Linked DNA regions of Salinigranum rubrum. The protein of the gene in region 1 binds, or shares a complex with, the protein of each later gene. Links are inferred from orthologs where the notes say so. Each region holds a gene or a part of one and is shown on either strand. Other genes may lie near its edges. The genes, in order: C2R22_RS04195 and C2R22_RS17470.

Evidence for each region.
Region 2: the proteins of C2R22_RS04195 (region 1) and C2R22_RS17470 are in contact, whole or in part, in a crystal structure (PDB 3CW2), measured with the Saccharolobus solfataricus proteins. The link is inferred for Salinigranum rubrum from one-to-one orthologs. Residues at the interface, in WP_009989173.1 of Saccharolobus solfataricus: Val185, Arg186, Thr187, Asn188, Glu189, Pro190, Leu191, Gly192, Val193, Glu194, Ile196, Lys197, Ile200, Ser201, Leu204, Ile217, Lys218, Ile219, Tyr220, Thr221, Ile222, Gly223, Ala224, Pro225, Tyr227; in WP_009988771.1 of Saccharolobus solfataricus: Asp222, Lys225, Pro226, Gly227, Thr228, Gln229, Phe230, Asn231, Leu233, Lys234, Gly235, Leu259, Phe273, Thr274, Lys275, Tyr300, Leu301, Asp302, Pro303, Ser304, Leu305, Lys307.

Annotation. Positions count from the first base shown.
Region 1 is NZ_CP026309.1:883,866-887,058, reverse strand. The notes cover bases 224-3,099. They hold C2R22_RS04195 (translation initiation factor IF-2 subunit alpha), read left to right. Parts: upstream 224-1,199; coding sequence 1,200-2,000; downstream 2,001-3,099. Other genes in these bases: C2R22_RS04185 (PAS domain-containing sensor histidine kinase), read right to left, coding at 2,233-3,099; C2R22_RS04190 (RNA-protein complex protein Nop10), read left to right, coding at 2,017-2,217; C2R22_RS04200 (30S ribosomal protein S27e), read left to right, coding at 1,015-1,188; C2R22_RS04205 (50S ribosomal protein L44e), read left to right, coding at 731-1,012; C2R22_RS04210 (YhjD/YihY/BrkB family envelope integrity protein), read right to left, coding at 224-559. Outside these bases: more of C2R22_RS04210, read right to left, coding at 1-223; more of C2R22_RS04185, read right to left, coding at 3,100-3,193. UniProt on the Methanocaldococcus jannaschii protein: eIF-2 functions in the early steps of protein synthesis by forming a ternary complex with GTP and initiator tRNA.
Region 2 is NZ_CP026309.1:3,566,991-3,570,115, forward strand. Bases 60-2,867 are described here. They hold C2R22_RS17470 (translation initiation factor IF-2 subunit gamma), read left to right. Parts: upstream 60-751; coding sequence 752-1,984; downstream 1,985-2,867. Other genes in these bases: C2R22_RS17465 (DUF5787 family protein), read right to left, coding at 60-571; C2R22_RS17475 (PIN domain-containing protein), read left to right, coding at 2,000-2,377; C2R22_RS17480 (DNA-directed RNA polymerase), read left to right, coding at 2,395-2,867. Outside these bases: more of C2R22_RS17465, read right to left, coding at 1-59; more of C2R22_RS17480, read left to right, coding at 2,868-2,964; transcription elongation factor subunit Spt4, read left to right, coding at 2,964-3,125. UniProt on the Methanocaldococcus jannaschii protein: eIF-2 functions in the early steps of protein synthesis by forming a ternary complex with GTP and initiator tRNA.

The DNA.
Region 1 (3,193 bases):
GCGACGTCACCAGTCCCGACGGAACGTAGTACAGCGCGACGAACGCGACCGTGAGGGCGAGCCACAGTCCGGCGAAGGCGACGAGTCCGACGACGCGGCCGAGGGAGAGAACCGAGATGAGGAGGTTCACCGTGACGACGGTGAGAGCCGCCGTCACCAGACTGCCGACGACGGCGACGGCGTCGAGAAGCCACTGTCCGAGCGACCCCCCGGCGGTTCCCTCGACCCGCTGGACGACGGTTCGGACGTCGCCGACGAAGTTCGCACCGCTCCATCCCAGGACGGCCACGGCGAGCAGGCCCGCACCGGTTCGACCGGACGCGGTGGTCACCGACCGGTCGACCAGTCGCCTGACTGCCGGGGTGAGAAACTGCGGGAAGGTCCGCGAGAGTTCCGTCGCGTACTGTCCACCGACGGCGGCGAAGACCAGCACCAAGAGCGGGACGAACGAAACGAACGCGTAGTACGCGAGCGCCGCCGCCGGATAGCGAATCTTCTCCTCGATGGTCGTCCGGACGATGGCGACGATGACGGCCAGACACCCGGCCAGGCGACGCATGGGAGGGGGCTTGTACGTCCCGACAAAAATACCCCGAGACGTTCGTTCGCCGGGGCGGACCACACCGAACCGCGTGTGAACTACTGTCGAACGGCGAGGAGCCCCCACGAGCGAGAGAAGAACCAAACGGGTTTTAACGAGCGACGTCAAAAACCCGGCAAGGTAGATAACATGCAGATACCTCGCCGATTTAATACGTACTGTCCGCACTGCAACGCGCACCACGAACACGAGGTCGAGAAGGTCCGTACCGGCCGCGCGACGGGGATGAAGTGGGCCGCCCGCCAGGAGCGCCGTGGCGAGGCCACCATCGGGAACGCCGGCAAGTTCTCGAAGGTGCCCGGTGGCGACAAGCCGACGAAGAAGACCCACCTGAAGTACCGCTGTTCCGACTGTGGCAAGGCGCACATGCGCGAGGGCTGGCGCGCCGGCCGACTGGAGTTCCAGGAGTAACCATGGCAGGCTCGTACTACCGCGTCAAGTGCACCGACTGCGAGAACGAACAGATCGTCTTCGGTAAGGCGTCGACCGCTGTCAACTGCGCCGTCTGCGGCACGACGCTGGCGACGCCCACGGGCGGGAAGGCACAGATCGACCACGAAATCGTCGAAACCGTCGAGGCCCGCTGAGGGGGTTACAGATGAAGTACAGTGGCTGGCCCGACAAAGGCGAACTCGTGGTCGGCAAGGTCGACGACATCGCCGACTTCGGCGTCTTCATCGACCTCGAAGAGTACGAGGACAAGCGCGGTCTGGCTCACATTTCGGAGGTGGCCTCGGGCTGGATCAAGAACGTCCGCGACCACGTCCGCGAGGGACAAACGGTCGTCGCGAAGGTGCTCGACGTCAACGAGTCCTCACAGCAGATCGACCTCTCGATCAAGGACGTCAACGAGCACCAGCGCAAGGAGAAGATCCAGGAGTGGAAGAACGAGCAGAAGGCCGACAAGTGGATGTCGCTCGCCTTCGGCGAAGACGTCTCCGACGAGCAGTACTCGGCCGTCGCGAACGCCGTCCTCGCGGAGTTCGACAGCCTCTACGACGGGTTCGAGCAGGCGGCCATCCACGGCGCTGCCGCGCTCGAAGACGTCGACTTAGACGAAGAAGAGGTCGAAGCGTTCGTCGAGACCGCCCGCGAGAACGTCTCCGTCCCGTACGTGAACGTGACGGGCTACGTCGACCTCCGCTGTCCGGTCGGCGACGGCGTCGAGCACATCCGCGAGGCGCTCAAGGCCGCCGGCGGCAACGGCGACGTGCCCGAGGGGATCGAGCTCGAGGTGACGTACGTCGGGTCGCCCGAGTACCGCATCAAGGTTCGCGCGCCCGACTACAAGACGGCCGAGTCCGAACTCGAAACGGCCGCCGGACGCGCGCGGTCGGTCATCGAGTCCCACGGCGGGACCGCCACGTACCACCGCGAGCGACACGAAGACGACGAGTAGGGCCGTCGAGCGTGAGATGAAGTCCGACATCCGGGTCTGTGCCGCCTGGCGCGAGGCGCACGACCGGCCCGTGTACGCCCTCTCCGACACCTGTCCCGTCTGTGGCTCCGAAACCACGAACAGCGCCCCGGCCCCGTTCGACCCCACCGACGCCTACGGCGAGTACCGGCGGCGGTTGAAACGCAGGCGTCGCGGAGATGGGGAAGCGCCCGACTGACCGGGGTCGCTACCGTCAGGCCGCGTCCAGCGTGACCGAGACCGTGTTCCCCCGCGTCCCGCTTCCGAACGCGAGGTCGCCACCGGAACGGTCGACGGCCCAGTAGACGAGCCACAGCCCCAGTCCGCTGCCGTGGTAGACGGAGCGGACGTCGCGCTCGCCGCGGAGGACACGGATCTCCTGGATCGGAATCGGCGGGCACTCGTCAGCGACCGAGAGCGTGACCGTCCGGGCGTCGCTCGTGCCACCGGCCCCGTCGTCGTCGCTGTCGGCGACCCCGTCATCGCTGCCGACGACGCTTTCCCCGTCGCCATCGTCCTCGTGGTCGACCCTGACGGTGAGCGTGACCGTCGGGTCGTCCACGTCGGCGTGTTCGACGGCGTTCGTGAGGAGTTCGTAGATGGCGAGAGAGAGCTTCGGAACCGCACGGACGTCGACCGTCTCCGGAAGCGACACCTCGATGGTCGCCTCCGGATACCGCTCCCGGACGCGTCCGCAGATGTCCGTCGTCACCGCGACGAGGTCGACGACGACGGGGTCCGGGTCGTTGGTGAGGAGGCCGACGACGTCTCGCTCCTTGTCGACCGTCCGCAGGAGGTGTTCGCCCGCCCGGACGATGCGGGCGACGTCGGCTTCGACGGCTTCGCCCCCGTTCGAGCGGGCCTGTTCCGCGTGTCCGAGGATGAGGTTCATCTCGTTGCGGAGGTTGTGACGGAGGAGGCGGTCCATCACGAGGAGTTGGCGCTCGCGCTCGCGTCGGTCGGTCACGTCCCGGGCGAAGCCGACGACGGCCGAGACCGATCCGTCGTCGTCGACGAGCGGGTACCCCTGGACCCAGACCCACGTCCGGTAGCTGTTGGTGGCGTCGACGCGGTATTCGAGGTCGACCGACTCGCCGTCGGAGAGCCGCGCCATCGTCTCGTGGACCCGGTCACGGTCCGCGGGGTGGACGCCGTTGATGAAATCGGTCGGGTCG
Region 2 (3,125 bases), 2.7 Mb from region 1 along the record:
CTTCGGTCTCCCTCTCGTCGGGGTCGAACCGCCACACACCGACCGCGTCGGGTATGCGGTTGAGGTGAGCGCGGGTCACGTAACTCTCCGTCGCGAGCACCACCCGGTCGAACAGTCCGAGGCTCGCGTCGGTTCTGAGCTGCGATTCGAGGTCGCCCGGCGACCCGAGGTCCGGCTTGTTCTCGACGGCGACCAGTTCGGCGAACCAGTCGTCGGGGTAGCGGACGGCGCGGCGGACGCGGCGGTGCCCGCCGCGGTGTTCGGCCTCGAAGAAGCCGAGTTCCACTGCGCGGTCGGCGACCCGCCGGGCGACCTGCGAGGAACAGTGGAAGGCGCGCTCCGGTCGCACGGCGGCGCCGACGCCGACGTCGCTTTCGAGCGCGAGCGGCGGGATGGTCTCGGCGGTGATGGCGGCGCGGCGGTCGAACCCCGCGCCGGGGACGACGCCGACGACGTCGACGATGCGGCCGCCCGGATGGGCGACGCTTCCCCCTAACTGACGGGCGACGACCCACTCGGTCGTCGCTTCGAGGTGGACACACAGCGCGAGTTCGAAGGCGTACTCCCGCACGGGTGAGAGTGAGTGCGGAGCGGACAAAACCACACCGGCCGGAGGACCACACGCCGGTCGAGGCTGGCCCTCACGGCCGTGGTCGACGACCGCGGTACGTCACCCCACGGAGAGGGCGAGAACAGCACATTTATCAGTCGTTCGGGGCGAAACTTCCCCAAGATTACTCTCAGGAGGTCAATGGTGACAGACACAACACAGCAACCGGAGGTGAACATCGGACTCGTCGGCCACGTCGACCACGGGAAGACGACGCTGGTCCAGGCTCTGTCTGGCTCGTGGACCGACCAGCACTCGGAGGAGATGAAGCGCGGCATCTCCATCCGACTGGGGTACGCGGACGCGACGTTCCGCGAGTGCCCTGGCGTCGACGCGCCCGACTGTTACACCGTGGAAGAGGAGTGCCCTGACGGGTCGAAGAGCGAGGTCTTGCGGACGGTGTCGTTCGTCGACGCGCCGGGCCACGAGACGCTGATGGCGACGATGCTCTCGGGGGCGGCGCTGATGGACGGTGCCGTCCTCGTCGTCTCCGCGACGGAGAACGTCCCCCAGGCGCAGACGGAAGAGCACCTGATGGCGCTCGACATCATCGGCATCGAGAACATCGTCATCGCCCAGAACAAGATCGACCTCGTGGACAGGGACCGCGCGGTCGAGAACTACGGACAGATCCAGGAGTTCGTCGAGGGCACGGTGGCGGAGGACGCCCCCATCGTCCCCATCAGCGCCCAGCAGGAGATCAACATGGACCTCCTGATCGACGCCATCGAGCGGGAGATACCCACGCCGGAGCGCGACGCGTCGGTGGACCCGCGGATGTTCGTCGCCCGCAGTTTCGACATCAACCGCCCGGGCACGACGTGGGACGGCCTCACCGGCGGCGTCGTCGGCGGGAGTCTCGTCGAGGGGGAACTGGAAGTCGACGACGACCTGGAACTCCGTCCCGGCCGCGAGGTCGAAGAGGGTGGGCAGTCCGAGTGGCGGCCCATCGAGACGACGGTGCGCTCGCTGCAGGCCGGCGGCACGCAGCTCGAACGGGCCGGTCCGGGCGGACTGCTCGGCGTCGGAACGGGGCTGGACCCGTCGCTGACGAAGGGTGACGCGCTCGCCGGACAGGTGGCCGGCGCGCCGGGGACGCTCCCGCCGACGCGGGAGTCGTTCGTCATGAGCGTCGACCTCCTCGACCGCGTCGTCGGCGCGGAGGAGGGGAACGTCGAGGACATCTCCACGGGCGAACCGCTCATGCTCACCGTCGGGACGGCGACCACGGTCGGCGCGGTGACGAGCGCCCGCGACGGCGAGTGTGAGGTGAACCTCAAGCGACCGGTGTGTGCCGAGTCGGGGGCGAAGATCGCCATCAACCGACGCGTCGGTGCGCGCTGGCGCCTCATCGGAATCGGAACCCTACAGTAAGTGACGACGGTCGTGATGGACACCAACGCGCTCATGATGCCGGTCGAATGTGACGTCCGCGTCTTCGACGAACTCGCCCGTCTGCTCGGCGGGAGCGTCGAGGAGGGGACGCTCGACCTGGTGGTGCCGCGCGCCGTCGTCGACGAGCTGGAGAAGCTCTCGTCGGGGGGAAGCGAGGAGGCCGTCGCCGCGAGCGTCGGTCGTGACCTCGCAGACCGGTGTCGAACCGTCGACACGACGGCGTCGTACGCGGACGACGCCGTCGTCGAACTCTCGGACGGAAGCGACTACGTCGTCACCAACGACAGCCCCCTCCGCCGGCGACTGCTCGACCGGGGTGTCCCGGTCGTCAGCCGGCGGGGCCGCAACACACTTGCGATTACGGAACCGTAACAGGACTCAAACTACGCATGTACAAACGGGTACGACTCAAAGACACGGTGGAAGTGCCGCCCCGCCACCTGGCGGACGTCACCCCCGGACGGGTGAAGCGACTGCTCCAGGACAAACTCGAGGGACGGATGGACGAGGACGTCGGCAGCGTCGTCAGCGTCATCGAGGTACACGACATCGGGGATGGCTCTGTGCTCCCCGGCCGACCGGGCGTCTACTACGAGGCGGAGTTCGACGCCATCACCTTCGACCCACAGATGCAGGAAGTCGTCGACGGCAACGTCGTCGAAGTCGTCGAGTTCGGCGCCTTCGTCGGTATCGGTCCCGTCGACGGCCTGCTCCACGTCTCACAGATATCCAACGAGTATCTCGCGTACGACGGCGAGAACCAGCAGTTGGCCTCGACGGAGTCGAACCAGACGCTCGGCGTCGGCGACTCCGTTCGGGTGCGTATCGTGACGAAGAGCGTCGACGAGCGCAACCCGCGCGACTCGAAGATCGGTCTCACGGCGAAACAGCCCGGTCTCGGCAAACACGGGTGGTTGGAGGCCAAGCGGCAGGAGTCGGAAGCGGAGGCCGGTGACTGATGGCCAAGAAGCGACTCGCCTGCCGGGAGTGTCACCACATCAACGGCCCCGACAACCAGACGTGTGACCTCTGTGGCTCCTCCTCGCTGACCGAGGACTGGGCGGGCTACGTCTACATCACCCACCCCGAAGAGAGCGAGATCGCCGCGGAGATGAACGTC